2 regions of the Micromonospora sp. NPDC007230 genome follow, and region 1 is predicted to be linked to the other one. Evidence: predicted binding sites of a transcription regulator. Region 1 holds the regulator's gene; the other holds the start of a gene.
What was found. Region 1 encodes HspR, which represses chaperone genes until heat shock. Its sites were predicted from a motif close to TTGAGTNNNNNNNACTCAA; they were not measured.
Positions count from the first base shown of each region.

Region 2: lon (endopeptidase La) is a predicted target of HspR. The motif match lies at 2,533-2,551, and genes of this name have one in related genera.

Region 1 is NZ_JBIAFE010000025.1:99,002-114,056, forward strand. It holds gene clpB (ATP-dependent chaperone ClpB) at 1-85, opposite strand, end outside; gene ACFYML_RS28945 (TetR/AcrR family transcriptional regulator) at 171-812, opposite strand; gene ACFYML_RS28950 (epoxide hydrolase family protein) at 896-2,032, shown strand; gene ACFYML_RS28955 (hypothetical protein) at 2,402-3,493, opposite strand; gene ACFYML_RS28960 (cation:proton antiporter regulatory subunit) at 3,523-4,023, shown strand; gene ACFYML_RS28965 (cation:proton antiporter) at 4,029-5,237, shown strand; gene ACFYML_RS28970 (hypothetical protein) at 5,408-5,836, shown strand; gene ACFYML_RS28975 (hypothetical protein) at 5,987-6,196, opposite strand; gene ACFYML_RS28980 (heat shock protein transcriptional repressor HspR) at 6,343-6,783, opposite strand; gene dnaJ (molecular chaperone DnaJ) at 6,812-7,993, opposite strand; gene grpE (nucleotide exchange factor GrpE) at 8,073-8,834, opposite strand; gene dnaK (molecular chaperone DnaK) at 8,831-10,693, opposite strand; gene ACFYML_RS29000 (ABC transporter) at 10,913-12,751, shown strand; gene ACFYML_RS29005 (GTPase) at 12,852-14,510, shown strand; gene ACFYML_RS29010 (hypothetical protein) at 14,564-15,055, shown strand, end outside.
Region 2 is NZ_JBIAFE010000005.1:29,533-44,587, forward strand. It holds gene ACFYML_RS08915 (DEAD/DEAH box helicase) at 1-115, shown strand, start outside; gene lon (endopeptidase La) at 173-2,509, opposite strand; gene ACFYML_RS08925 (Lsr2 family protein) at 2,756-3,103, shown strand; gene ACFYML_RS08930 (MDR family MFS transporter) at 3,344-4,591, shown strand; gene ACFYML_RS08935 (hypothetical protein) at 4,875-5,744, opposite strand; gene ACFYML_RS08940 (hypothetical protein) at 5,955-6,143, shown strand; gene ACFYML_RS08945 (Asp23/Gls24 family envelope stress response protein) at 6,157-6,540, shown strand; gene ACFYML_RS08950 (DUF6286 domain-containing protein) at 6,542-7,060, shown strand; gene ACFYML_RS08955 (hypothetical protein) at 7,057-7,608, shown strand; gene ACFYML_RS08960 (helical backbone metal receptor) at 7,770-8,486, shown strand; gene ACFYML_RS08965 (FKBP-type peptidyl-prolyl cis-trans isomerase) at 8,634-9,002, shown strand; gene ACFYML_RS08970 (STAS domain-containing protein) at 9,087-9,437, opposite strand; gene ACFYML_RS08975 (SMP-30/gluconolactonase/LRE family protein) at 9,669-10,685, shown strand; gene ACFYML_RS08980 (Ig-like domain-containing protein) at 10,792-12,054, opposite strand; gene ACFYML_RS08985 (right-handed parallel beta-helix repeat-containing protein) at 12,193-13,872, opposite strand; gene ACFYML_RS08990 (dihydrolipoamide acetyltransferase family protein) at 13,981-15,055, opposite strand, start outside.

The sequences.
Region 1 (15,055 bases):
CGGTGGCGTGGCCGCGCTGGTTCGCCAGCGCGACGGCGCCGGTGATGGTCTCGCGGCTCTTGGTGGTGAGGCGTTCCGTGTTCATGGGCTCCCCCGGATCGGCGTGTCCACTGGAATCGACACAACCAGAGTTGAGTCTATTCCGCTCAACTCCGACGGTGTGAACTGGCTCACTCGGAGCGTCGCCACCGCCAGTCGAACTCCCCGGCCGCCGGCGGCGGCCCGGGCAGTGGCGGCTCGGCCACGGCGAGACCGGCCAGCAGCAGCGCCAGGTGCCGGCGACGCAGCTCCCGGGTCCGCTCCGGATCGGGTACGCGGATCGCGGCGCACCCCTCCAGCAGCAACCCGACGTCCTGCACCACCACATCCGGGCGGAGCCGGCCGGCGCCCCTGGCCCGCTCGACCAACTCCGCGGTGAGCTCACCGGAGCGCACCGCGTCCCGCCCCGTCTCCTCGGTCGGCGTGAAGGTGCCGGCGAGATGCACGGTCAGCGAGTGCACGTCGGCATCGACGACACGCTCCAGAAACCCGGCGAAGGCCCGCCAGCCGTCCGGGTCGGCGGCGGACTCCTCCGCCACGGCGATGTACAGCCGCAGGCCGTCGTGGCAGAGCTTGCGGAGCAGGTCCTCCTTGCCGGCGTAGCGCCGGTAGAGAGCGCTGATACCGACGCCGGCCCGCTCGGCCACCGTGGCGATGGGCGCCTTCGGGTCAGCCAGAAAGACGGCGCGGGCGGCTTCCAGGATCACCGCGTCGTTCCGGGCGGCCTGGGCACGACGGCCGGGGAGCTGGGGAGCGTCGGTCGGGTTCGGCATGGCTCCAGACTAGCAGTGGAACGGATTGTTCCGCTCTGCTACTGTCAAGCGGAACGAAGCATTCCGTTCTGAAGGAGCAGCACATGTCCAGCACCGCCATCCGCCCGTTCCGCGTCGAGATCCCGCAGGCCGCGCTCGACGACCTGGCCGCCCGGCTGCGCCGCACCATCTGGCCCGGAGAGCTGCCCGGCGCCGGCTCCGCGTACGGCATGCCGACCGGTCGGGTCCGCGAGCTGGCGACGTACTGGCTGGAGAAGTTCGACTGGCGGGCGGTCGAGGCGCGGCTCAACGCGTACCCGCAGTTCGTCACCGAGATCGACGGCGAGGACATCCACTTCCTGCACGTCCGGTCCACCCGGCCGGACGCCACCCCGCTGGTGCTCACCCACGGCTGGCCCGGCTCGGTGGTCGAATACCTGGACGTGATCGCCCCGCTGACCGAGCCGGCCGACCCGGACTCGCCGGCGTTCCACCTCGTCATCCCGTCGCTGCCCGGCTTCGGCTTCTCCGGGCCGACCCGCAGCGCCGGCTGGAACCGCTACCGCACCGCCCGCGCCTGGGCCGAGCTGATGGCCCGCCTCGGCTACGACCGCTACGGCGCGGTCGGCAACGACGGTGGCTCGTTGGTGTCGCCCGAGGTCGGCCGGATCGACCCCGAGCACGTGCTCGGCGTACACGTCACCCAGCTCTTCTCGTTCCCGTCCGGCGACCCGGGCGAATTCGCCGGACTCTCCGAGGCCGACCAGGCCGCCCTCAAGCACCTGCAGTGGTTCTACGAGAACAAGTTCTCCTTCAACCAGGTCCACAGCCAGCAGCCGCAGACCCTGGCGTTCGCGCTGGCCGACTCACCGGTCGGGCTGCTCGCCTGGAACGCGCAACTCTTCGACGAGAGCCTGGACGCCGACTTCATCGTGGCCAACGTGGCGATCTACTGGTTCACCGGCACGGCCGCCTCGTCCATGCGGTTCTACTGGGAGGACGCGCACACCGTCGAGCACCCGACCGGGCCGACGACCACGCCCACGGCGCTGGCCATGTTCCCCGGCGACTTCCAGTCGATCCGCCGCTTCGCCGAGCGGGACCACGGCAACATCGTGCGGTGGACGGCGCACCAGACCGAGGTCGAGGGGCGCGGCGACGTCGGCGGGCACTACGCGGCCCACGAAACGACCGACGTGCTGGTCGGCGACATCCGGGAGTTCTTCGCCTCGCTTCGCTGAGCATCGGCCGCTCACGTGCCCGGTCGGGAATCCGCTCCCGATCGGGCACGAGGGTCACCAGGGCAAGGGCATCTACGTAACCTCCCGAGACGCTGCCCCCCTGATCTGGTCCTTGAGGTCCGTAGGCAGGTCAGGTAGCAGCCGGGATCGCAATCGTTGACGGCCAGGCTGCACCCTTCTCGGCGTGTCGAGTCGCTCAGCTGCCGACGATCATGAGTGGGCCCGCGAGCGTGATGGCGCAAACGATTCAGCTCCAAAGGACGCCACCACCAAGACCGCGCCGCAGCCGGAGGCCGATCCCGGGGCCGGACGGACGCCGGTCGCCGGAGCGCCGCCCGGGACGAGCGCGGCCGCCAAAAGGCCGAGCGGTCAGTCGCCGACCAGGACCACCCTGATCCAGCGGCGGGCGCCCACCGGGCCGACGGACAGGACCGTCTCGTCCGGGGCGCGGGCCGCGAGCGCGCCGTCAGCGAGCAGCGACAGGTAGTGCTCGGGGCCGACCGGCCAGCTGACCGGCTCGTACCGGCCGTCGACCACCACCCCCACGCCCTCCGGCCCGGTCACCGCCACCCGCCCGGCGCCGGCGGGAGCCACCGAGTGGATCCGGTCCGGGCGGCCGTCGGCACGCACCAACTGCCAGTTGCCCCGGTAGCGCCAGAGCGCCGGGAAGCCCGTCCGGTCCGGTCGCTCCCCGACCAGCCAGGCCTCGCCGTCGGGCGAGCGCATCACCCGCACCACGCCGACCTCGCCGTCGGGCGCCGGCACCTCCGTCCGCTGCCAGCGCCGTCCCTGGTCCGCGGAGACCGCGGCGTACGGCCTCCCGTCGCTCGCGCCGGCCGCCACCAGCAGATCCTCGACCTCGCGCACGGTGTTCACGGCCGGCAGTCCCGGCTGGGCGGCCAACGGTCGCAGCCGGCGGCCGTCCCAGCGGGCCACCTGGCCGTCCTGCTCGGCCACCTGGAACTGCCCGTTGGCACCCGACAGCACCGGCGGCGGCGCGTTTCCCGGGTGGTGGGTGAAGGTGACGCCGCCGTCGGTCGAGGCGTACCAGCCGAACGGCTCGGCAGCGAGCACCAGCAGGCCCTTCGGGGCGTAGAGCTGCTGATTGTCGGCGACCGGCCGGGGATGCGGCAGCGCCCGCCAGGACCGCCCACCGTCCCCGGTGGCGAAGAGCAGCGCCGGGCAGTCCCGGCCGGGCGGCCGACCGTCGCAGGTGGCGAAGAGGGCGTACGCCTGGTCGGCGTCGACGAACTCGACGAACGGCGGGTCGTACCGGTCGGGGACGGCGACCTGCGCGCGGCGTACCTCGTCGACGTCGGCGACCGGCGGCGCGGTCGCCGACGGTCGGGGTGACGCGGAGGCCCGGTTCGGCGGTGGCCGGCGGACGTCGCCGATCGAGCAGGCGGTCAGCACGGGCAGCAGCAGGAGGACGACCAGGCGGCGGGATCTTGGAGAATCCATTCGAGCTCCAACCGGGTAACCTCGCCTGCGTGCGAGTACGTGTCGAACAGACTGCCTTACCGGGGATCGGCGTACGTCACGACCTGGTGACGGAATCGGGCCGCCGGGTCGGCGTGGTGTCCCACCGCAACGGCCGACGGGATCTCGTCCTCTACGACCCGGACGATCCCGACTCCTGTCAGGCCGACATCCCGCTGACGGACGACGAGGCCGAGGCGCTCGCCGACATCCTCGGCGCGTCGCTGATGCTCGGCCAGCTCTCCGGGCTGCGTGAGCAGGCCGCAGGTCTGCTCACCGAGCAGATCGCCATCCCGGCCGGCTCGAAGTACGTCAACAAGCGGCTGGGCGACACCAAGGCGCGTACCCGCACCAGCGCCTCCATCGTGGCGGTGCTACGGGACGGCGAGGTCATCGTCTCGCCGGACCCGACCTTCCGCTTCGCGGCCGGTGACGTCGTGGTCGTGGTGGGCAACCGCCAGGGCCTCGACGGGGTGAGCGCAATCCTTGCCGACACCGACCCGGACGGCTGACGCGGATGCACGAAACCACCATTCTGCTCATCGAGGTCGGCGCGCTGCTGCTGCTGCTCGGGCTGCTCGGCCGACTCAGTCGCCGGGTCGGCCTCTCGCCCATCCCCCTCTACCTGCTCGCCGGGCTCGCCTTCGGCCACGGCGGCCTGCTGCCGCTCAACGCCAGCGAGGAGTTCTTCGCCGTCGGCGCGGAGATCGGCGTCATCCTGCTGCTGGTCATGCTCGGCCTGGAATACAGCGCCAACGAACTGGTGGGCAACCTCCGTTCGGCGGCCCCGGCCGGCCTGATCGACGCGCTGCTCAACGCGCTGCCCGGCTTCACCTTCGCGCTGCTGCTCGGCTGGGGCTGGATCGCCGCCGTGGTGCTCGCCGGCGTCACCTGGGTCTCCTCGTCCGGGGTGATCGCCAAGGTCCTCGGCGACCTCGGCCGGGTCGGTAACCGGGAAACCCCGGTGATCCTCTCCGTGCTGGTGATCGAGGACCTGGCAATGGCCCTCTACCTGCCGCTGCTCACCGCGCTGCTCGCCGGGGTCGGCCTGGTCAAGGGCGGTGTGGCGCTCGCCGTCGCGGTGCTCACCGTGGTCGTCGTGCTGGCCGTCGCCATCCGGTACGGCCACCTGATCTCCGCGGCGCTCTCCGCGAAGGACCCCGAGGCACTGCTGCTCGGGGTGCTCGGCCTGACCCTGCTGGTCGCCGGCGTCGCGGCCAAGCTGCAGGTGTCCGCGGCGGTCGGGGCGTTCCTGGTCGGCATCGCCCTCTCCGGCCCGGTGGCGCACCACGCGACGGAGCTGCTCTCCCCGCTGCGGGACCTCTTCGCCGCGGTCTTCTTCGTGTTCTTCGGGCTGGTCACCAACCCGCTGGACATGCCGCCGGTGTTGCTGCCGGCCCTGGGGCTGGCCGTGGTCACCATGGGGACGAAGCTGCTCACCGGTTATCTGGCGGCCCGGCGGGCCGGGATCGCCGAGCCCGGTCGCTGGCGGGCCGGCTTCGCGCTCACCCCGCGCGGCGAGTTCTCCATCGTCATCGCCGGGCTCGCCGTCGCCGCCGCGCAACCGATCGAACCGAAGCTGGCGGCGCTCGCCACCGCGTACGTGCTGATCACCGTGGTGACCGGGCCGATGCTGGCCCGCCTGCCCGATCTGCCCTGGTTCAAGCGCTGGCTGCGCCAGCGCACCGCCGCCCGGCGGCCCGTCCCGGTGGGGGCGGCCGACTGACCCTGGTCGGGCCGGGTCGACCGTACGGTGGACCCGGCCCGGCCAACGGTCGCCGAATTGGTTCCGGGAAGGTCTACCGCAGGTACGCGCAACCGCGTTACCGTGTCGCCCCAGCAGCCAGCGTCCGCGGGTGGCCGGTGCCCCCGCCAGCGGAAACGGAAGGTTGGCCGGTGAGCGTGCAGGAGTCAACGTTCCGCGGCTTCGCCAACCCCGTCGACCCCTCGCCGGCGGAGCTGCGGGCCTGGGCGTACCAGCCGGACTCCGTGCCGCTGGCCTCCATGCCCCCGGACTGGGACCTGCTGGTCGCCGGTGACCACCTGGTGCACACGCTCTTCCAGCTAGCCATGGACACGGCCTGCCCGGCCCGCCGGTTCGCCCTGCACTGCCTCTACATCTACGCCGCCGACGGCATCCGCACGAACTTCCGGGCCCACCCGAAGCGCCGCTTCCGCAAACTCGTCGAGCAGGCCGAGCGGACCGGGGACGAGCTGATGCGCAACTGGGCGCACAACAGCCGGGTGCTGCTCGCCCGGCCGGACCTCTTCGCCTACCCCGACTGGTGCGAGGGCGGCCTGGTGCGGGAGAACCGGCGGCTCTAGCCCTCTTTCCTCCTGTGGTGGGGGTGTGGCCCCGCCGTGATGGCGAACGGGCCGGGACCCCCTCGCGGCATCACCGCGTCCCGGCCCGCACGTCAAGACGCGAACGGGCCGGGACCCCCCGTGGGTCCCGGCCCGCACGTCGCCGGATCGTCAGCTCGTCGATCCGCCCTGCGTCTTGCGCCGCTCGTCGAGCCTGGCCCGGTCGATGCCGTGGTCCAGCTGGTCGGCGAAGCGACCTTCTTTGATCTTGTCGGTGAAGCGGCTCTCGGTGATCCGATCGAACCGCTCGCGGATGTTCACGGCCATCTTCTCCAGCCGGTCCTCCGCCTCCTGCGCCACCTTCTTCGCCGATTCCGTCATGGCTCCCCCTGCCAAGTTCGGAGTCCGGATTGAGTTGGTTGGGCCTGATTCACAGGTTAGCGGAGAGAGCGGCTGTCGGACGCGGAACAGCCACTCATCCCGTGGATCCGCACGGAATGAGTGGCTACCGGCGGCGGAGCGCGGGATCAGCGATCGCCGGTGCGGCGTGGCCGCCAGACGACCAGCGCCGTCGAGGTGCGGTTGGTGGGCACGAGGTCGCCACGGGACAACCGGCCCAGCGACTCCAGCTCGGCGATCCGCCGGTACGCGGCGTCCAGCTCCGCCTCCAGCCGGGCCACCCGCTGCTGGGCCTCCTCCAACAGCCGTTCCAGGCCGATGATCCGCTTGACCCCGGCCAAGTTGATGCCGTCGTCCTGGCTGAGTCGCTGCACCTCGCGGAGCAGCACCACGTCCCGGACGCTGTACCGGCGACCCCCGCCGGACGCCCGGCCGGCCTGCACGAGGCCGAGCCGGTCGTACTGGCGCAGGGTCTGCGGGTGCATCCCCGCCATCCGGGCCGCCACCGAGATCATCAGGACCTTGGCCTCGTAGGCAGGGTCACCCGAGCCGACGAACTCCTGCGACATCCCCGCTCACCTCCGCTGCCTTCACCGGTCAACTGAACCGACGCACCCGGGCGTCGAGATGTTCCCGCGCGGCGGGCGGGGTCTGTTCCGCGAACGCCTCGAGCGCCGCCCGCGCCTCGTCCGACACCTTCGCCGGGACCACCACGTCGAGGGTGACCAGCAGGTCACCGGCGCGGCCGTCCTTGCGTACCACGCCCTTGCCCCGGGCCCGCAGCACCCGGCCGCTCGGAGTACCCGCCGGCACCCGCAGGGTCACCGTCCCGTCCAGGGTCGGTACGCGCAGGTCGGTGCCGAGCACCGCCTCCGCGAACGTGATCGGCACGGTCAGGGTCAGATCGTCCCCGGAGCGCCCGAACAGCTCGTCCGGGCGGACCTTCACGTGGACGAACAGGTCGCCCGCCGGGCCGCCCCGCTCGCCCGGTTCGCCCCGGCCAGCCAGCCGGATGCGCTGGCCGTCGGCCACCCCGGCCGGAAAGCGCACGTTCAGCGTGCGGGTCTTGGTGACCCCGCCCGTGCCGTGGCACTCCGGGCACTTCTCCTCGACGATCGTGCCGACGCCCTGGCAGTTGCGGCACGGCTCGGAGAAGCTGAACGACCCCTGGTTGCGGGTGGTCACGCCGGCGCCCTGGCAGACCGGGCAGGCCACCGGCTGGGTGCCCGGCTTGGCGCCGTTGCCGTGGCAGGTGTCGCAGATCCCGGGGGCGCGCAGCGTCAGCGGCAGCGTGACGCCGCGTACCGCGTCCTCGAAGTCGAGCGCCACCTCGGCCTCGACGTCCCGGCCGCGGGCCGGGCCGCGAGCGCGGGCCGGACCGGCGCCACCGCCCGAGAAGATCGAGCTGAACAGGTCGGTGAACCCGCCGCCACCGAACCGGGTGCCGGTGCCGCCGGCAGCGCCGCCGAACAGGTCGGAGACGTCGAACGGCATGCCGCCCGGCTGGCCTCCGGTACGGGCGTTGCGCCGGAACGCACCCGAGCCGAACAGCGACCGCATCTCGTCGTACTCGCGGCGCTTCTTCTCTTCGCCGAGCACGGCGTACGCCTCGGAGACGGCCTTGAACCGCTCCTCGGCCTTCGGGTCGCCGGGGTTGTGGTCCGGGTGCGACTCCCGAGCCAGCTTCCGGTACAACTTCTTGATCTCGTCGGAGGAGGCGGACTTCTCCACGCCCAGCACGGCGTAGTAGTCCTTCTCGATCCAGTCCTTGGAACTCACCCGTCCACCCCCTTCCACGGGACGTACCCCGGTCGTCCCGCCCGCCCGGTGCGGGCGGGCGGGACGTCACGGGTCGGCACTACTCGGGGTCGGCGACCGCGACCAGGGCCGGCCGCAGCAGCCGTTCGCCGAGCTGGTAACCCCGGCGCATGACCTGCACGCAGGTCGGTTCGGTCACGTCGGCGGAGGTCTGGTGGGCCACCGCCTCGTGCCGGGTCGGATCGAACGGGTCGCCCTGCTCGCCGAACGCGGTCAGGCCGAACTTGCCCAGCGCCGTGGTGAGCTGCTCGGCCACCGAGCCGAACCCGCCCACCAGGTCGCCGTGCTCGCGGGCCCGGTCCAGGTCGTCGAGGATCGGCAGCAGCGCGGTCAGCACCGAGCCGGTCGCCTGCTCCTGAACCAGGGCGCGGTCCCGGTCGACCCGCTTGCGGTAGTTGGCGTACTCGGCCGACACCCGCTGCACATCCCGGGTCCGCTCGTCCAACTCGGCCCGGAGCGCCTCCAGCTCGGCACCGAGCGGTCCGCCCGGCTTGACGACCTCCTCGACCTCCTCGGTCGGCTCGGCCGGCGCGTCGACCACCGGCGGACCGGAGACCGGCGCCTCGGTCTCGATCTCGTCGACCACGACCTCGGTCTCCTCGACCAGCCCCTCGGCGGGCGCGTCGGCCGCGGCGTCCGCGGCTGCGGCGTCCGCCGCGGGCTGCTCGGTGGTCTTGCCGATTCTGCGCTTGTCTCGGATGACGATCCGCGGCTCGTCGCCGGCGCCCGACCCGGTGGAGCCCGAGCCACCCGGCGCCGACCCGGTGGAGCCCGGGTCGGCCGCTCGTGGCTTCTCCGTCACTTCTTGTCCTCGTCCACGATCTCCGCGTCGACCACGTCGTCGGCGCCGCCGGCCTTCGCGCCACCCGTCGCACCGGTCGCACCGGCGCCCGGCCCGGCCTCGCCCGGAGCACCCTGCTCGCCCTGCTGCTGCGAGTAGAGCAGCGAGCCGGCCTGCTGGGAGACCTGGGCCAGCCGCTCGTGGGCCGCCTTGATCTTGTCGATGTCCTGGCCGCCGAGCGCGCTGCGCAGCTCGCCGAGCGCCTCGTTGAGCTGGTCCCGGTTCTCGCTGGGCAGCTTGTCGCCGCTCTCGGCGAGGAACTTCTCGGTCTGCCACTGGAGCGCCTCGGCCACGTTGCGGGTCTCCGCCTCGTCGCGGCGCCGCTTGTCCTCCTCGGCGTGCTCCTCGGCGTCCCGGCGCATCCGCTCGATGTCGTCCTTCGGCAGCGAGGAGCCGCCGGTGATCGTCATCTTCTGCTCCTTGCCGGTGCCCAGGTCCTTGGCGTGCACGTTGACGATGCCGTTGGCGTCGATGTCGAAGGTGACCTCGATCTGCGGCACGCCGCGCGGCGCCGGCGGGAGGCCGGTCAGCTCGAAGGTGCCGAGCTTCTTGTTGTAGGCCGCGATGTCCCGCTCGCCCTGGAACACCTGGATCAGCACCGACGGCTGGTTGTCGTCCGCCGTGGTGAAGACCTCGGAGCGCTTGGTCGGGATGGTGGTGTTGCGCTCGATCAGCTTGGTGAAGATGCCGCCCTTGGTCTCGATGCCGAGGCTCAGCGGGGTCACGTCGAGCAGCAGGACGTCCTTCACCTCACCCTTGAGCACACCGGCCTGCAGGGCGGCGCCGACGGCGACGACCTCGTCCGGGTTCACGCCCTTGTTGGGCTCCTTGCCGGTGAGCTGCTTGACCAGGTCGGTCACGGCCGGCATCCGGGTCGAGCCGCCGACCAGGATGACGTGCTCGACGTCGGAGACCTTGATCCCGGCGTCCTTCACGGCCTGCTCGAACGGGCCCTTGCAGCGGTCCAGCAGGTCCTGCGTCATCCGCTGGAACTCGGCGCGGCTCAGGGTCACGTCGAGGTGCAGCGGGCCGGCGGAACCGGCGGTGATGTACGGCAGGTTGATATTGGTGGTGGTGGCGGCGGACAGCTCGATCTTGGCCTTCTCGGCCGCCTCCCTGAGCCGCTGCATCGCCATCTTGTCCTGGGACAGGTCGATGCCGTGCTCGCCACGGAAGGTCTTCACCAGGTGGTCGATGATCCGCTGGTCCCAGTCGTCACCACCGAGGTGGTTGTCACCGCTGGTGGACTTGACCTCGATGACGCCCTCGGCCAGCTCGAGCAGCGAGACGTCGAAGGTGCCGCCTCCGAGGTCGAAGACCAGAACGGTCTGCTCCTTGGAGCCCTTGTCCAGGCCGTACGCCAGGGCGGCCGCGGTCGGCTCGTTGACGATCCGCAGCACGTTGAAGCCGGCGATCTCACCGGCCTCCTTGGTGGCCTGGCGCTGCCCGTCGTTGAAGTAGGCGGGGACGGTGATCACCGCGTCGGTGATCTGCTCGCCCAGGTACGCCTCGGCGTCCCGCTTGAGCTTCATCAGCGTGCGGGCCGAGATCTCCTGCGGGGTGTACTTCTTGCCGTCGATGTCGACGGTCCAGTTGGTGCCGATCTCCCGCTTGACCGAGCGGATGGTCCGGTCGGGGTTGGTCACCGCCTGGCGCTTGGCGACCTCACCGACGAGCACCTCCCCGTTGCGGGCGAACGCGACGATCGAGGGGGTCGTCCGCGAGCCTTCAGCGTTGGCGATGACGGTGGGCTCACCGCCCTCGAGAACGCTGACGCAGGAGTTCGTCGTGCCGAGGTCGATGCCGACCGCACGTGCCATGTTCGCTTCCTCGCTTCGTAACGGTGAGCAGGTCAGGGGCCTCGCCCCCGAGCTGCCCGGCGGGTCGCCCGCAGCGACCGCACCACAAGTTGAGTGGACCGGACTCAATAGTGCCACGCGGCCGGCAAACCGCAAGTCGAGGTTGAGTCGACCCGACGCAACCTGACCGTTATTACTGTCCGGTTGTCTTCCCTTGCATCGGTCGGGCACGCTTTAGCGGTGACGACGCATGGCGATTCCGCCACCCATTCCGGCACGCCCGCCGTCGCAGCCCGCTCCGGACCCGACGCCGGGGAGGACCCACCCGCCACCGGCGCCGAGGGCCTGCCCGCCGCGCTCGCCGGCCTGCGGGCCGCGATCGGGGCGGCGCGGTTCCCGCTCATCCTGCCCTCGGCGGAGCCGGCCCGGCGCGCCGCCGCCGGCCTCACCGACCAGCTCGACGACTATCTGCTGCCCCGGCTCGCCCGGCTCGACGCCCCGCTGCTGGTGGTGGTCGGCGGCTCGACCGGCGCGGGCAAGTCGACCCTGGTCAACAGCCTCGTCCAGGCGCGGGTGAGCGCCGCCGGGGTGCTCCGCCCCACCACCCGCTCGCCGGTGCTGGTCTGCAACCCGGCCGACGCCGCGTGGTTCCGCCGGGGCGACCTGCTGCCGGGCCTGACCCGGACCAACGAGCCGAGCGAGCACCCGGGCACGCTGCACCTGGTCACCGCGCCCGCGCTGCCGGCCGGGCTGGCCTTCCTCGACGCGCCCGACATCGACTCGGTCGTCGACGCCAACCGGGCGCTCGCCGGGCAACTCCTGGCCGCCGCCGACCTCTGGCTCTTCGTCACCACCGCCGCCCGTTACGCCGACGCCGTCCCCTGGGAGCTGCTGCGTGGCGCCCGGGCCCGCGGCACGGTGATCGCCATGGTCCTGGACCGGGTGCCGCCGGAGGCGGCCGACGAGATCGCGGCCCACCTGTCGGAGATGCTCGCCGCCCAGGACCTCGGCGCCGCGCCGCTCTTCGTACTGCCCGAGACCTGGGTCGACGGGCAGGGGCTGCTCCCCGACAAGGTCACCGCCCCGCTGAGCGCCTGGTTCGCCCGGCTCGCGGCGGACGCCGAGGCCCGCTCCGCCGTCGTCCGGCAGACCCTGGACGGCGCGCTCGCCGCCCTGCACCCCGCCGTGGAGGGGCTGGCCGACGCCGCCGACGAGCAGGTGGCCGCCGCCGACGCGCTGGACGAGCGGGTACGGGCGGCCTACCGGGGGGCGGAGCGGACCGTCGCGGAGGGGCTCAAGGACGGCCGGCTGCTCCGCGGCGAGGTGCTGGCCCGCTGGCAGGAGTTCGTCGGCACGGGCGAGTTCTTCCGCACCCTGGAAGCCCGGATCAGCCGGCTGCGCGACCGGGTGGTGGGCAGGTTCACCGGGCGTCCGGCCCCGGCCGCCGAGTTGCGGACGGCCATCGAGTCCCAGCTCGTGACGCTGCTGCGCGGGGTGGCCGCCGAGGCGGCGGAGCACGCGTACACCGGGTGGAAGGCGCACCCGGCCGGTGCGGCACTGCTCGAACCGGAGCTGGCCCACGCCTCGGCCGACCTGCCCGCGCGCGCCGAGCGACTCGTCCGCGACTGGCAGCGCGGGGTGCTGGAGCTGGTCCGGGCCGAGGGCGGGGACCGCCGCTTCGTGGCCCGCACGGCCGCGTACGCGGTCAACGCCACCGGGCTGGCGGTCATGATCGGGGTGTTCGCCTCCACCGCCTTCATCCCGACCGGGCTGGAGGTCGCCACCGGCGCCGGCACCGCGGTCGCCGGGCAGGCGGTCCTGCAGGCGATCTTCGGGGACCAGGCGGTCCGGAACCTGGCGACCAAGGCCCGGGCGGACCTGCTCGACCGGATCGGCACGCTGCTGGCGGAGGAGGCGGCCCGGTTCCGCGCCCGCACCGAGGCGGCCCGCCCGGGCGTCGAGGCCGGCGCCGACCTGCGCCGGGCGGCCAACGAGGTGGAGAAGGCCCGGCACCGCAGCGGCCTGACCCGTGCGGACGGGCCGGTGCTGCCCGCCGTCGACCAGGGTGGCCACCGGTGAGCACGCCGACCACAGGCCGGGCCGGGGCCCGGGCGGGACGCCGCTCGGCCGGGTGGGCCGGAGACGAAGGTGGGCCGAGGTGAGCAACATCGTCGGTCGGATGCGCGAGGCGTTCCGCGGCGACCAGCGGGTCGACCCGGACGTCCTGGTCACGCGCCTGCAGGCGGTCCAGCGCTTCCTCGAGGCGGTGGGCGGCCAGGTGCCCGACTCCCAACTGGTCACCGCGCACACCGTGGTCGAACGGGCCGGCACCCGGCTCGCGCTGTCCGGGCACCACACCGTGGTCGCCCTGGCCGGGTCGACCGGCAGCGGCAAGTCGAGCCTGTTCAACGCCCTCGCCCGGCTGGACCTCTCGCCGGTCGGCGTACGCCGGCCGACCACCGGGGTCGCGCACGCCTGCGTCTGGGGGCCGCTGGACGGCGCGGCCCGGCTGCTCGACTGGATCGGGGTGCTGCCCCGGCACCGGTTCGTCCGGGAGAGCGCCCTCGACGGCGACGACGAGTCGGCCCTGCACGGCCTGGTCCTGCTGGACCTGCCCGACTTCGACTCGGTGCAGCGCGCCCACCGGCTGGAGGTGGACCGGCTGCTCGGCCTGGTCGACCTGGTCGTCTGGGTGGTCGACCCGCAGAAGTACGCGGACCGCGTGATCCACACCAGCTACCTGCGCGAGTTCCACCGGCACAAGGACGTGACGGTGGTGGTGCTCAACCAGGCCGACCGGCTGCCCCCGGCCGAGCTGCCCCGGGTCCTCGGTGACCTGCGCCGGCTGCTCGACGCCGACAGGCTGACCGGGGTGCCGCTGCTGCCCACCGTGGCGGTGGACCCGGCCAGCCTGGACGGGCTCCGCGCCGAGCTGGAGAAGACGGTCGCCGAACGGCAGGCCGCCCTACGCCGGCTGACCGGCGACGTGGACGCGGTGGTGGCCGGGCTGGCGGAACTGGTGGGGCCGGAGCCGCCACGCAGTGGCCCGGACGACCGCTCGACGAAGGAGCTCACCGCGGCGCTGGCCGGGGCCGCCGGGGTGCCGACGGTGGCCGAGGCGGTCGAGGCGGCGTACCGGCACCGGGCCGGCGGGACGACCGGCTGGCCGCTGGTCCGCGGCTGGCGGAGGCTCCGGCCGGACCCGCTGCGCCGGCTGCACCTGCCCGGCGGGGACGCTGCCGCGCCGGCGGAGAGCCTGGTCGCGGCGACCTCCGTACCCGATGCCACCGCCGCGCAGCGTTCGGCGCTCAACCTGGCCGTCCGCGCGGTGGCCGACCGTTCCGCCGCGGACCTGCCGGCGCCCTGGCCGGCCGCGGCGGCCGCCGCAGCCCGGTCCCGGCTGGCCGACCTGCCGGACGCGCTGGACCACGCGGTCGCCGCCACCGACCTGGGGATGACCCGACGACCCACCTGGTGGCGGGTGGTGGGCGGCCTCCAGTGGCTGGTCACCCTCGCCGCGCTGGCCGGGCTGGGCTGGCTGGTGCTGGGTTACGCACTGCGCGCGCTGGGTCTGCCGGCGCTGGAGCAGCCGCGGCTCGGCGAGGTGCCCTGGCCGACCGTGCTGCTTCTCGGCGGCCTGCTCGCCGGGCTGCTGCTGGCGGCGCTGACCCGGCCGGTGATCCGGTGGGCTGCCGGGCGCGCCCGGCAGCGGGCCGAGGGGCGGCTGCTGACCTCGGTGGGCCGGGTCGGCGAGAAGTACGTGCTGGACCCGGTCTGGGCGGTGCTGGCCCGCTATGCGGAGGCCCGGGAGGCGCTGCAGGACGCCACCCGGCGCTGAGCCCGGGCGCGCTGGACCGTGTCCGGACCGGCCGACCGGCGTAGGGTCGGTGCATGGCCACGCCACAGACCCCCTACGAGGCGGTGCTGCACGCCGCTCGCGACGTGACGAGGCTCGACTCCGCCCTCGACGCCGAGATGCTCGGCGCCGCGCTGCTGGGCAGCGTCTACGCCGTGGCGGAGTCCGACCGGGAGACCGCCGTCCGCGAGTTCGTGGCCGGCTTCCTGGCCGCCACGTCCCGCCGCCGCAGCGCCGCCGCCACCACGATCCGCGCAGTCTTCGCCGCACTGGTACCGGATGCCGAGGGCGCCACCCGGGTACGCCCCGGCGCGTACGCCCCGGACTGGGCCGGACAGCTCGGGCGGGTGCACCTCACCGGCGCCTGGGCGTACGGGGACGTGTACGGCGACCAGACCTCCTACCTGGCCACGTTCGCCTACGACGACGCCGAGGGCGGCCCGGAGCACGCCCTGGTGGCTCTGGTCGACCACAACATCGGCATCACCAAGGACGTCTTCGTCGGCGGTCCCGCCGGGCGGATCGTC
Region 2 (15,055 bases), on a different contig from region 1:
ACGCCGGGACCGGGACACCGACGGCGGTGAGCGCCACTTCGACGGCGAGCGGCGGGAGCGGCGCGGCCCGGATCTCGACGGCGGTGCGCGGCGGGAGCGCCGGGACCGCTGGTGAGCACGGTGGAGGCCCCCGGTCGTTCGACCGGGGGCCTCGTTGTGCCGGGCGAACGGGTCAGGCCGCGGCGAGCGGCTGGTTGCCCAGGGTCTCCGCGTCGACGTCGGCCGGGCGCAGCGCCAGGGCGAGCACGTCGGCGACGTCGGCGAGGGTGTGGATGGTCAGCGCGTCGCGTACCTCGGTGGGGAGGTCGTCGAGGTCCGGCTCGTTGCGCTTCGGGATGATCACCTCGGTCAGGCCGGCCCGGTGGGCGGCGAGCAGCTTCTGCTTCACGCCGCCGATGGGCAGCACCCGGCCGGAGAGGGTCACCTCACCGGTCATCCCGAACTCGGGGCGAACCGGCCGGCCCGTGACCAGGGAGGCCAGCGCCGTCACCATGGTGATGCCGGCACTCGGGCCGTCCTTGGGCACTGCGCCCGCCGGGACGTGCAGGTGGATCCGCCGCCCGGCGAGGGCATTCGGGTCCAGCCCGAACCGCCGCCCGTTCGACCGCAGGTACGACCACGCGATGTGCGCGGATTCCTTCATCACGTCGCCGAGCTGGCCGGTCAGGGTCAGCCCCGGCTCGCCCTCCATGCTGGTCGCCTCGATGAACAGCACGTCGCCGCCGGCACCGGTGACCGCCAGTCCGGTTGCCACGCCGGGCACCGCCGTCCGCTCCGCCGACTCCGGGGTGAACTTCGGCCGGCCCAGGTAGCGGGCCAGGTTGTCGGTGTCCACCCGGACCGGGGTCGGGTCGGCGGCCAGCGCGACCGCCACCTTGCGCAGGATCTTGGCCAGGGCGCGTTCGAGCTGCCGGACGCCGGCCTCCCGGGTGTGCTCGCCGGCGATGAGGGCCAGGGCCTGGTCGGCGATGGTCACCTCGTCGGCGGTCAGCCCGGCCCGCTCCCGCTGCCGGGGCAGCAGGTGGTCCCGGGCGATGGCCACCTTCTCGTCCTCGGTGTAGCCGTCCAGCGTGACCAGCTCCATCCGGTCCAGCAGCGGGCCGGGGATGGTCTCCACCACGTTGGCGGTGGCCAGGAAGAGCACGTCGGACAGGTCGAGGTCGACCTCGAGGTAGTGGTCCCGGAAGGTGTGGTTCTGCGCCGGGTCGAGCACCTCCAGCAGGGCCGCCGCCGGGTCGCCGGCGTAGCCGACGGCCAGCTTGTCGACCTCGTCGAGGAGCACGACCGGGTTCATCGAGCCGGCCTCGCGCAGGGCACGGACGATCCGGCCGGGCAGCGCGCCGACGTAGGTGCGCCGGTGCCCGCGGATCTCCGCCTCGTCCCGGACGCCACCGAGGGAGACCCGGACGAAGTTGCGCCCGAGCGCCCGGGCGATCGACTCGCCGAGGCTGGTCTTGCCGACGCCGGGCGGGCCGGCCAGGGCGAGCACCGCGCCGGAGCCGCGCCCGCCGACCACGCCGAGGTTGCGCTCGGCGCGCCGGTTGCGCACGGCCAGGTATTCCAGGATGCGATCCTTCACGTCGGCCAGGCCGGCGTGGTCGGCGTCGAGCACCGCGCGGGCCGCGCCGAGGTCGGTGTTGTCCTCGGTACGCGTGCTCCACGGCATCTCCAGCACCGTGTCGAGCCAGGTACGGATCCAGCCGGCCTCCGGCGAGGCGTCGCTGGCCCGCTCCAGCTTGCCGACCTCACGCAGGGCCGCCTCGCGTACCTTGTCGGGCAGGTCGGCGGACTCGACCCGGGAGCGGTAGTCGGCGGAGCCGTCCGGCTCGTCCTCACCGAGTTCCTTGCGGATCGCGGCGAGCTGCTGGCGGAGCAGGAACTCCCGCTGGGACTTCTCCAGGCCCTCCCGGACGTCGCTGTTGATCTGCTCGGTGACCTCCTGCTCGGCCAGGTGGTCCCGCACCCAGCCGACCAGCAGCTCGAGCCGGGCGGTGACGTCCGGGGCGGCGAGCAGCTCGGTCTTCTGCGCCAGGCTGAGCCAGGGCGCGTAGCCGGCCGCGTCGGCCAGCTCGGAGAGGTCCGTCATCCGCTCCATGGCGTCGATGACCTGCCAGGCGCCACGCTGCTGGAGGACCGAGGTCATCAGCGCGCGGTACTCGCGGGCGAGTTCCCGGGCGCGGCCGGCCGGTGCGGGTTCGTCGAGTTCGGTCGCCTCGACCCAGAGGGCGGCGCCCGGTCCGGGCACGCCGGAGCCGATCCGGGCCCGGGCGAGGCCACGGACCACGGCGGCGGGCTCGCCGCTGGGCAGCCGGCCCACCTTCTCGATGGTGGCGATCACGCCGACGGAGCCGTACTCGCCGTCGATGCGGGGCACGGCGAGCAGCTTCTTGTCGCCGCTGGCGCGGGCCGCGTCGACCGCGGCCTGGGTGGTCGGGTCGAGGGTCACCGGGATGACCATGCCCGGCAGCAGGACGGCGTCGGTGAGGGGAAGTACCGGAAGAGTTGCCATCGAACACCTGCTATCGCGTTGAGTTGAGCGTGTCTGACTCAAGTTACAAACCGTGCCCCTTGTTCCGGGATGTGACCCACGCCACTCATTCGCATCCGCCCACTGCCGTACACAGGGCCCGACAGAGCCATTCCGCCGGTGGATTAGCCGACCCGCCGAATGGCGAAGGTCGGTTATTGTTGCGAAATTGCCGCGCCATAGGTCAAACTCTTAGCCACACCCCGCCCGACACAGGGAGCAATGGCGATGGCAAGGAAAGTAATCACCGTTCTGACCGACGACCTTGACGGCGGAAAGGCCGATCGGACCGTCGAGTTCAGCCTGGACGGCGTGGCGTACACGATCGACGTCTCCGACGAGAACGCGGGGGTCCTGCGTAAGGCCCTCGACCCGTTCATCACCGCTGGCCGGCGGATCGGGCGCGGGCCGGTCGAGGCGGGTCGCGCGGCACGTCGGGCCGCCCGTCCGGCCACCTCGGGAATGGACCGCGAGCAGAACCGCGCCATCCGGGAATGGGCCGCGAAGAACGGCTACGAGATTTCCGAGCGGGGCCGCATCCCCGTCTCGGTGGTGGAGGCCTACAAGAACCGCTGAACCTCCCGGTTCACCGTCGGGCACACCGGGGTCACGCTGAGAAATCGGCATGACCCCGGTCGACTTTTCCCCGCGTTAACAATTTTCATCCCCGGGAGGAGAGCCGGTAGCGAACTCCACCCCCACGTCGTGACCGACACCACCATGGCCGGCACCGGACCGGCATCCTGTCGCGCCCCTCGACTGTAATGACCGACGACGCCTGAGGTCATTACGAGTACGACGCGCGGGGGTGGACGCATGGCGACCTGGTGGAGGCAGACCGGGGGCGGGTTGCCCCGCACCTTCTGGTATCTCTGGACCGCCACCCTGATCAACCGGTTGGGCGGGTTCGTCGCCATCTACCTCGGCGTCTACCTGGTCTCCGTACGGCACTTCGACCCCTCGTACGCCGGCGTGGTGATCGGGTTGCACGGGGCCGGCAGCGCCCTCGGCACGCTGCTCGGCGGCATCATCGCGGACCGGTGGGGGCGGCGACCGGCGATGCTGGCCGGCAACCTCAGCGCCGCATTCGCCGCGGCCGCCCTGGGTCTCACCGGCCACCCGGTCGCGATCGCGGCGCTCACCCTGTCGCTCGGGCTCTTCCTCGGCGTGGCCCGGCCGGCCTTCACCGCCACCATCATCGACGTGGTCGGCGACCGCGACCGGCTGCGCGCACTCACCCTCAACTACTGGGCCATCAACATCGGCTTCTCGGTGGCCGCCACCCTGGCCGGCGTGCTGATCCGGGCCGACCCGGTGCTGCTGTTCGTGGTCAACGCGGCCGTGCTGCTGGGCACCGCCGCCCTGATCGCGGTCAAGGTGCCCGAGTCCCGCCCGGCCCCGGAGGTCGTCGGACCGCGCGCCCCGGCTGACCGGGGCGGCCTCGGCACGGTGCTGCGCGACCGGGTCTTCCTCACCTTCACGGCGCTGACCGGGCTCATCTGGCTGTGCATCGAGGCGGACGTGATGCTGCCGGTGGCGTTGCAGGCCGACGGGCTGCCGGCGTCGGCGTACGGGCCGGTCATCGCGGTGAACGGACTGATGATCGTGGTAGGGCAACTCTTCGTGCCGCGGCTGATCGCCCGCTTCGACCGCTCCCGCACCATCGCACTGGCAGCGGTGGTGATCGGCGCCGGGTTCGCCCTCACCGCGCTGGCCGACACCGTCTGGTTCTACGCCGGCACCGTCATGGTCTGGACACTCGGCGAGATGCTCATGACGCCCGCCAATTCGGCGCTCACCGCCGATCTCTCCCCCACCGCGCAGCGCGGTCGCTACCAGGGCGTCTACTCGCTCGGCTACGCCTTCGCCAGCTTCGCCGGGCCAACCGTGGGCGGCCTGGTCACCGGCCGGTTCGGCGACACCGCGCTCTGGCTGGGGCTGGCCGGCCTGGCGCTGCTGGTGGCGCTGGGCAACCTGCTCGCCGGGCCGGCCCGGACCCGGCGGATCGCGGCGCTGCGCGTACCCGCCCCGGCGCCGGCCCGACCGGAACCCGCGCCGGTCTGACCGCGAACGCTCGTGCCGCGGGCTTTCCACGGTTCGGTCGGCCCACCCGACCTGGCTCCGCACCACATCGAAGACGGGCGTCTGGTTGGCCCACTCCATCAACTGCGACGGTCCGGGCACGTCGATGACCGACGATGCCCTTTCCGCACCGTCTCGGCACGGCTCGGAAGATCCGCGTCATTCCCGCTCGGCTAGCGAGCTACCGCGGTGACGGTGCAACGGTGGATCGGGAGAATTCACGGCACCGTTCCGCCGCAACCGGCGGAACCGCCGAGGTGGTCGATCAGTCGACCCAGAGATGGTCGAAGGCGAAGCCGCCGGCGAACTCGTCCCGCCGGGCGGCGAGCCGCCGGATCTGCTGCCGCAACTCGTCCCGGTCCACCAGCGGCGGCTCGCCGACCTCGAGGTCGCGCAACCGCTCCCCGACCGCCACCACGGCCAGGTCCTCGGCGAGCCGGCCCGGGTCCACCCCACAGGAGAAGCGCTGCGCGAAGAGTTGCACCCGCTCGACCAGGCACCGGCCGGGCCGCACCTCGACCCAGCTCCACCCCTCGGCAGGGCCGTCCGCCCATTGCACATGCAGCCCGCGGACGATCGGGTCGGCCAAGCGCCGCTCGACGAACGCCTCGACAGCGGCGGCCCGGGTCAGCGCCCCGAGGTCGTTGACCGGCCCGCGGCGGCCGTCGGGAAGCCGGCCGAGAATGTCCCGGAACCCGACCATGTCCCCGCCCTCCGGGCCGGATTGCGTGCCGGCCGCGTAGCTGCGCGCATCGATGACGTACTCGACGAGGCGGCGGCCGTGCTCGGAGCCGCGCAGCGTCGGCGACTCCACCCGCAGCACCGGCAGACCGACGGCCGCGCAGACCGCACTCGTCATCCGCTCGGCGCGCTGGGCGGAACCGGCGGGCGCGGGCGCGGCGATCTGCAGGGCGAACAGCGGCCAGCCGGTGTCGGCCGCGCACACCACCAGGTCGAAGCCCTCCTTGCTGGCGGTGCTCCACTGGTGCCCGGTGATCCCCGGCGGGCGCCCCTGCACCAGCTCGCTCAGCCGCCGCGCGGCGTACCCGACCTGGCCGGCCCGGCTGAGCAGCGGCGCCGCCCCGCCGGTGATCGGACGCAGCCAGGAAGCCGCCACGCTGCCGGTGCTCGTCATCTTCGCCAGATCCATCCGTCGGTCGATCGACGCCCGAGTGTATGCGTTCGATCATGTTCGTCGTGTCGCCGGTGCGCGATCGAGCGGGTCATACCCGTTCGTCACCTTCGCCGGACCCCCGGTGCCGCGGTCCTCGTCCGCCATGAGTGCGCGGCGGGGAAACGGGTACGCCCCGCCCGTCCGGTCGGTCACCGCGCAGCGGAGGTGAGCATGACGCGCCATCAGTTCGGGTTCCTCGCCGGGTTCCTCCTGGTCGCGGTCTGGGCGCTCGGCGGGGCCGGCGCCGCGGCGGGCGCCACGCTGGCCGGGCTGGTGGGCTGGCTCCTGGTCCGGGTCCTCGACGGGGACGTCACCCTGCCCGGGCTCGCCGATCGAGCCCCCGCCGACCGGCACCGCTGAACGGAGGCGTCCGATGACCGGCACCCTGCCGCGGCGCGGCACGTCCACCCAGGATCGCCCGGTCGCGCCGGCCCGGCCCTGGGCCGAGGAGTGGCTCGCCCGGCTCGCCGCGGACGCGGCGCGGCTGATCCCGGCCGTGTCCGGCCCGACGGCGGCCGTCCGGGTGGCCGGGCAGGCCGCCCGGATCGACCTCGACCTCGCCGTCAGCTACGGCGCGCACCTGCCCACCGTCGCGGCCGCGGTCCGCCGCCGGGTCACCGCCCGGATCGAGGCGCACACCGGCCTGACCGTGGAGTCGGTCACCGTCACGGTGGTGGACATGCCCCTGCCGGCCGACCTGTCGACAGCCGGAGGCGACCGCGCCCGGGGCGACGGGATCCCGGCGGCCGGAGGTTGAGATGCGGACGGTCAACCGGGTCGCCACCCTGCTGCTCGCCGTCGCCCTGCTCGCCGGTGGGGCGCTCGCCGTCGCCGAGGGGCTGCTCGCCGCGTTGGGCGGTCCCGGTCCGCTGGTCCACCGCTGGTACGCGACGCTGACCACCACCCGCTGGCAGGACGCCCCGGCCCGGGCGGTCGCCGGCGGCGTGACCCTGCTCGGGCTGGTGGTGCTCGTCGCCGAACTGCGCCGGTGGCGCCCGGCCCGGCTGCGGCTCGCCGAGGACGACCGCTGGCACCTGCACCGCCGGTCGATGGAACGACGGCTGGCCCGGGCGGTCTACGCCGTGCCCAGCGTCCGGCGGGCCCGGGTACGCCTGCGCCGGCGAGGGGACGCCTGGCGACCCCGGGTGACCGCCACCGCCGACCCGGCGGCCCGCGCCGACGTCGAGTTCGCCCTGCGCCGGGAACTCGACCAGCTGGCCGCGCCGCGCCGGGGCCGGATCGAGGTCCGGCTCCTACCGGCCCGGCGGGCCACGTGAGCAACGCCGCGCACCGGCTGCTGTGGACGGTGCTCGCCCTGGTGCTCGTGGCCGCCGGCGGGACCGCGCTGGCGGTCGGGCTGGGCTGGCTGCCGGGCGGTGGCGCCCCGTTGCTGGGGGCCGGCCCGGCCAACTGGTGGCGGGCCGGTACGCCGTGGAGCGGTCTCGCGGTGGCGGTCGGCGGGGTGCTGGTGGCCCTGCTCGGGCAGCGGTTGCTGGTCGCCGGGCTGCGCGTGCCGGGCCGGCTCGCCGGCACGCTGGCGCATCCCGGTGACGGGGGCGGGCGTACCCGGGTGGCGAGCGAGGTGCTGACCGCCGCGCTGGAGCGGGACCTGTGCCGGGCTCCCGGGGTACGCCGGGCCCGGGTGGTGCTCACCGGGCCGGTCAGTGGGCCGGACGTCTGGGTGGAGCTGCGCGTCGACCCGTGCGCCGGTCTCGGCGCGGCCCGCGCGCACGTCGACGCCGCGATCCGCCGGTTCGCGGCGACGGTCGGCTGCCAGCCGGCGCACCTGGACGTGACCGCCCTGGTGGACGAACCCCGGCCCTGAATCGGCAACGCCGGCCCGGCGTCGGACGCGGCGCGAGCTGGAGCCACCGCCGGCAACGCCAGCCCGACGCGTCCGGCCCCGCGACGCGACCTGGAACCGCCGCCGCTCCCCGGCTGGTCGACCGGCTGGGGCAGCATGTACGGGACCGAAGGAGGCCCGACGTGCGGGTGGTGTCGCTGGTGCCGTCGTTGACCGAGGCGGTGGCGTTGACCCGGCCCGAGGTGCTGGTCGGGGCGACCGACTGGTGCACCCATCCGGCCGGGCTGGACGTCGCCCGGGTCGGCGGGAGCAAGTACCCGGACCTGGACCGGGTGCTCGCGCTCCGGCCCGACCTCGTGCTGCTCAACGAGGAGGAGAACCGGCTTGCCGACGCGGACGCCCTGCGCGCGGCCGGCGTACCGGTCCGGGTCACCTTTCCCCGTACGGTGCCGGAGGCGCTGACCCAGCTCGGCGAGCTGGTCGCCGCGCTCGACGTGACGGACGAGCCGGACTGGTTGCGGGCCGCCCGGCGGGCCTGGGCCGACCTGCCCACGCCGACCAGCCGCCGGGCCGCGGTGGTGCCGGTGTGGCGGCGGCCGTGGGTGGTGCTCGGCCGGGACACCTTCGCCGGTGACGTGCTGCACCGGCTGGGCGTGGCGAACCAGTGGGCCGGCCACGCGGAGCGGTATCCCCGCCCGAGCCTGGACGAGCTGCGCGGACGACGGCCCGACCTGGTGGTGCTGCCGGACGAGCCGTACCGGTTCACGGCCGGCGACGGGCCGGAGGCGTTCCCCGGCTTACCGGCCACGCTGGTCTCGGGCCGCCACCTGACCTGGTACGGGCCCTCCCTCGCCGAGGCGCCCGCGCTGCTCGCCGCCCAGCTCGCCCGCCCGGTCTGAGCCCGGCGCCTCGGCGGGCGTCAGCGAAGGTGGCGCCCGCCCTGGCGTACCCCGACCGGACCCTTTCCCGGGACCCGCGGGTATCGGCCGGTCGCGATCCGGCAGGATCGACGGGGACCACACCCGGAACACCGAGGAGACCCGCTCATGCAGAAGCCCGAGGTTGGCCCGATCGAGGGCGCGCCGCCCGCCGATCTCGTCATCGACGACATCACGGTCGGCGAGGGTCCGGAGGCCCGCCCCGGCCAGCTCGCCACCGTGCACTACGTCGGCGTGGCCCACTCGACCGGCCGCGAGTTCGACGCCTCGTGGAACCGGGGTGAGCCGTTCGAGTTCCCGCTCGGCGGGGGCCAGGTCATCGCCGGCTGGGACCGGGGCGTGGTCGGCATGAAGGTCGGCGGCCGGCGCCGGCTGACCATCCCGCCGCACCTGGGCTACGGCGCCCGGGGCGCCGGTGGCGCCATCAAGCCGAACGAGACGCTCGTCTTCGTGGTGGACCTGCTCGGCGTCCGCTGACCCGGCCGACCAGGGCCGTCGGCACCCACGCCGGCGGCCCTGGTCCGTCCCGCCGGGACGGTCGCGCCGCCCCGACGGCGGGCGTCAGGCCGCGACCAGCTCCCCCGCGACGGCCGACTCCCGGACCGGCATCACCCGGTGCAGACCGGTGGCCCGCAGCACCCGGGCGACCACTGGGCCGGGATCGACCAGGACCAGCTCGCCGCCGCGGGCCCGGACCCGCAGGTGCGCGGCGACCAGCGTGCGCACCCCGGCCGCAGAGAGCAGCCGCACCCCGGAGAGGTCCACCCGCAGCACGGGCCGCGCCGGGGCCGCCCAGAGCGCGGCCCGGAACGATCCCACGGTGGCGATGTCGATCTCGCCGATCGCCCGGATGTCCACCTCGTGGTCGCCCACGCTGATCTCGACGTGGAACCGGTCGCTGTGCTGCCCCATGCCGAGAAATCTATCCCGGGGGACCGACACTTCCGGCCTGCCGGAACCCGGGATCCGGGTACGTCCCGGGTCGAACCCCGAGAGCATCAGGGGATCCCCCCGGACCCGCACGCCGGCCACCGCGGACGCGGTGGTGGTCGGTGCCGCGCTGGTCTCCGGCGCGCTGCCCGATGTCGCGCGACACGCCGCCGGCAGCTGCCCGACCGGGCATCGGCGGGGAACAATGACCCGATGGCCGTCCCCCGCCGGCGCCCGCCGCTGCTGATCCGGCCGGTCCGTGAGCCGGCCACCGTGCCCCCGCCGTTGGACGGGCCGTGGGCCCCCACCGACGACCGCCTCGACCGGGCCGACCTGCTGCCGCTGCCTGACGGGGGGCACGGTCCGGAGGACGTGCTGATCGACCCGGAGGGCAGGGCGGTCAGCGGCGACGAGCAGGGCCGGCTCTGGTGGTGGCCGGCGGACGCCCCGGCCGGCACCCGGCCCACCCTGCTCGCCGAGACCGGCGGCCGGCCGCTCGGCATCGAGGTGGACCCGGTCGACGGCGGGCTGCTGGTCTGCGACGCGTACCGAGGGCTGCTGCGGGTCACACCGGCCGGGGCGGTGCGCGAGTTGACCGGCAGCGGGGAGGTGCATCTCGCCGACAACGCCACGGTGGCCCGGGACGGCACGGTCTTCTTCACCGACAGCTCCGACCGGTTCCCGCTGTCCCACTGGAAGCGGGACCTGCTGGAACACCGTCCCAACGGGCGGGTGCTCGCGTACGACCGGCGGACCGGGCGCACCGAGGTGGTGACGAGCGGCCTGTACTTCCCCAACGGGGTGGCGTTGACCCCGGACGAGTCGGCGCTGATGCTGGTGGAGACGGCCACGCACCGGCTGCTCCGGGTGGACCTGCCGGAGGGGCGGGCCACCGTGCTGGCCGATCTGCCGGCCTACCCGGACAACGTGTCGGCGGTGGGCGACGGCACCTACTGGATCGCGCTGCCCAGCCCCCGGCTACCGAGCATGGAGAAGCTCCTGCCGCATCCCCGGGTGCGCCAACTCGTCGCGCTGCTGCCCGGCGCGGTGCAGCCGCAGCCCCGCCGCTACGGGCTGGTCGCGCTGGTGGACGGCGCCGGGCGGGTGCTGCGGACGCTGCACGGGCCGAGCGGGGCGTACCCGATGATCACCGGGGTGCGGCAGCACGGGCAGCGGCTCTGGCTGGGCAGTCTGACCGCCGCGGGCGTGGCCCGGGTGGACCTGAGCTGACGGACAGAGCCGGCCCGCCGTGGCTCCCGCAGGGGCACCGCCGGGCCGGCCGGAAGGGGCCAGCCCGCCGTTAGGCGGGCCGGCCTCGGTCGTTCCTCCCCGGTGGTCAGCCGCCGCTGCTGGAGGGCGCGGGAGCGGGCGCCGACCCGCCGGCCACCGCGCCCGGGTGCGGCGTGGCACTGACCGTGGGCTTGAGCCCGGCCGGTACGGGCAGCGCGCTGCCCTTGGCGAACTCGTCCCAGCCGACGTTCCAGGCGGTCCACCCGTTGCCGGCCTGCAGCTGTACCTCAGTGCCCTTGACCGTCACCAGGTCACCGACCTGGGTGATGCCCATCAGCCAGTCCGCCGCCGCGTTGGAGACGTTGGCGCAGCCGTGCGAGACGTTGGTGTAGCCCTGGTCCCCTTCCGACCACGGCGCGGCGTGGATGAACTCGCCGCCCCAGGTGAGGCGCTGGGCGTCGTCCACGTCGACCACGTAGCCGCCGTTCGCCTCACCCCGGGTGTCGAAGGTGGTCCGGTCGAACTTCTCCATGATCACCATGTTGCCGCTGGAACTGGGCGTGTCCGGCTTGCCGAGGCTGACCGGGATCTTCTTGAGCAGCTTGCCGTCCTGGTAGACCGCCATCTGCTTGGTGGCGTTGTCGATGTCCAGCGAGACCTGCCGGCCGATCTTCGAACTCGCCGACCGGTCCGCGTCCCCGATCCGGTCCTTGCCGATCGGCAACCCCTCCAGCCCGGCCCGCACGCTGATCTTCGTGCCCGGCTTCCAGAAGTCGGGCGCCCGGTAGTAGACCTGCGTGCCGTCCCCCACCCACGACCAGGTGCCCGGCTGCGGCGGGTCCGTCTTCACGAACAACCGGCGCTGCACGTCCGCCCGGGCCTCCTGCGGAATGCCCGGCTCGAAAGCGACCACCAATGGCATCGCCGTCCCGTAGGTCTGCTCCCCGCTGAAATACAAAGTGCTCTTGATCGCCTGTTTGGTCGATTTCCCCATCGTCGTGAACGTCGTCTTCTGCGTGGTCGTCCGCCCCTTGTCGCCGGTGGCGGTCACCTCCGCCGTGTACGTCCGTGAATTCTGCAACGGCCGGGTCGGCACCCAGCCCGACCCGTCCTCGCGCGGCTCGGCCGGCACCTGCGCGCCCTTGTCGTCGGTCAACCGCACACCGGTGATCTTCCCGTCCTTGACGGTGGCCCCCACCTCGGCGCTGACCGGCACGTCCTTCGTCTTGTCCGCCGGCGTGACCGTGATCGACGGGGGTGCGGCCCCCTTGCCGCCCACCGACTTCGGTCCGGCGGTGCACGCACCGACCGCCAGTGGCGTGGCTGCGATGGTCACCACAAACAGCGTCATTCGCCGCCTCAAGTCCATTTCCCCACCCCCATTTCCAGTCCCCTTCGTTCCCATTCTGTCGGTCACCGGAGAAGCTGTAGGCCGTTCCGAACAATTGCTTGACCGGGGCGACTTAAGTTTTGTCGGCCGCGCACGGAATGGCATTTCTTCGCCCGGTCAGTCCCATTCGTCGTCGCCGTGGTTGCGTTCCCACCGGCCACCGATGGGCGGGGTGTCCAGCCGGGTGGGGCCCTCGGCGTTCCCGGCCAGGTCGTTGTCCTCGACCCGGCAGTCCACGCAACTGCCCCGTTCTGTGATCCAGAAGCCATGGGTCTGGGTGGCCGGGCGCAGACTGTCCCAGATCCGGTTGCCCCGGATGCTGGCCGAGTCGAGCGCGGCGTGCACGGTGATGCCCGCCCGGGTCTCGGGCGCCGCCGACAACTCGTACCCGGTGCCGGGCACCGGGACGTCGGCGCTCCACGCGGTGACCGCGTCGGGGCGGACCGGCGCCAGGGTGAGCTCGGTGGCGTTGTTCGCGGCCACCAGCGCCATCCGGCCGTCGACCCGGACCACCTTGCCCCGGTGCTCGTCCTCCTGCCACTCGGCCCGCCGGTCGACCACCAGCTTCTCGCTGTACCGCACCGACTCGCCACCGCCCCGGACGACCGGGCCGCACTGCCGCCCGTTGCTCCGGATCCGGTTGCCGGTGATGATCGCGTCGACGATCGGCCGGTCGATCCGGATCGCGTCCAGGCTGTTGCCGTAGAAGTCGTTGCCCTCGATGACGACCTCCCGGGCGCACTCCTGCTCCTCGCCGCCCAGGCTGCGCTGGTGGTACCCGTACCGGCCGTTTCCGGTGATCCGGTTGCCCCGGATCGTGTACGGGCCGGGGGTGTTGCCGATGCTGACCCCGTCGCGCACGTTGCCGTCGATCACGCAGTCGCTGAGGATGCCGCCGCGACCGGCGGTGCCCGTGGTGCCCTTGGCCGAGACGTGGAAGCCCGCCTCCAGGTTCCCGGTCAGCGTGCAGGCGGAGACGATCAGGCCGTTGGCGCCCCAGTCGGAGATGCCGAAGCGGTTGCCCTGCGCGTGGCAGCCGACGAGCCGGATCCCCCGCGGCCGCAACGCCCCGGGCTGCTGCAACTCCAGGAAGATCCCGCTGGTGGCGTTGCCGACCGCCGAGCAGTTGACGATGTTGACCCGCTCGATGCTCCCCCACCCGCCGACCCCGATGCCGATGCCGGCCCCGCCCATCTCGGTGCCGTTGTCCAGCCTCCCGCAACCGGCCACCAGCACGCCGTCGATCAGGCAGTCCTGGAGGAAGTCGCAGCCCAGGCCGGTGGCCGCGGTGTGGTGGATGTAGAGGTTGCGGAACACGCCCCGCACGACGTACTGGAGGCCCAGCCCCTTGGCCAGCGGGTTGTACTCGGCCGACGCCACCCCGGAGCCGTCGATCTCGAAGTCGGCGAAGGTGCAGTCCGCCAGGTGACGCTCCCGATCCGCGCCGTGCAGCTTCGCCGTGTGGAAGGCCAGCGGGGTGGGATCAGCCCGGTTGCCCGAGTTGCTCAGCACGAACCGGGTCGCGCCCGGACCGGCGCCGAGCAGCGACACCCCGCTGCGCCAGACCGTGCCGGCGTCCCGGATCGAATACACCCCGGGCGGGCAGTAGATCACCCGGGCCCGCCGGTCGGCGGCGTACGCGTCCCCCAGCCGGTCCACCAGCGCGGCGAACGCGGGCTGGTCGTTGGTCGTCCCGTCCCCGGTCAGCCCGTGCTCCCGGGCGTCGCACATCAGCGGCGCGCCGGCGACCGGGTGCGGGCGTACGCCACCGGCGGAGGGCACGTGCGAGTGCTCCATCCCCGTTCCTCCCCTCGGCGACCGGGCTCGCATTCCCGGTCCCGCAGCGGAGAAACGGCGGACGGCCCCGGCCCCGGGCGTGGACGGGGCCGGGGCCGGGTCGGTGGGTCAGACGTTCGCCACCAGCAGGGCGGGCTGCTCGACGCAGTCCGCCACGTGCCGCAGGAAACCGCCGGCCACGCCGCCGTCGCAGACCCGGTGGTCGAAGGTGAGGCTGAGCTGCGTCACCTTGCGGACCGCGAGCTGCCCGTCGACCACCCAGGGCTTGTCCACGATGCGGCCGACGCCGAGCAGCGCCGCCTCCGGGTGGTTGATGATCGGGGTGGAGCCGTCCACACCGAACACCCCGTAGTTGTTCAGGGTGAAGGTGCCGCCGGTCAGCCGCGCCGGGGGCAGGGTGCCGGCCCGGGCCGCGGCGGTGGTCTCGGCGAGGGCGGCGGCCAGCTCGCGGGTGGTCAGCCGCTGGGCGTCGCGGAGCACCGGGACGACCAGGCCCCGCTCGGTCTGCGCGGCGATGCCCAGGTGCACCCCGGCCGACTGGATGATCCGCTGCCCCTCGGTGTCCACGTGCGCGTTGAGCTGCGGGTACTTCCGCAGGCCGCTGAGGCAGATCCGGGCGAGCAGGGCCAGGATGCTGACCGGCGCGTCCGGGGTGGCGGCGTTGATCGCGGCCCGGGTAGCCAGCAGCCCGGTGGCGTCCACGTCGACCCAGATGGTCACCTCGGGGATCTCCCGCCGGCTGCGGGAGAGCTTGTCGGCGATGGCCTTGCGGATGCCGGTCAGTGGGATGACCACGTCACCGTCCCCGTCGGGGGCGAGCCCGACATGCGGGTCCGGCACCGCGGCCAGCCGGGTGGCCCGGGCGGCCGAGGCGGCCTCCACGTCAGCGCGGCGGATCACCCCGCCGGGGCCGGTGCCGCGTACCGACGCCAGGTCGATCCCGCGCTCCTTCGCCAGCCGCCGCACGATCGGCGAGATGACCAGGGCGCTCGTCCGCGTGGCCTCAGCAGCGGCCGGGGCGGTGGCGGTCGGAGTCGGGCCGGCGACGGCACCGACCGGCGCGGCGGCCGGGGGCTCCGGGGCCAGCGCGAGCCGCGGGCGGCGGCGCCGGCGGCCGGAGCCGCCGTGCCCGGTGCCGTACCCGATCAGCACGTTGCCGGAGCCGGCGCGCTCCTCCTCGCGG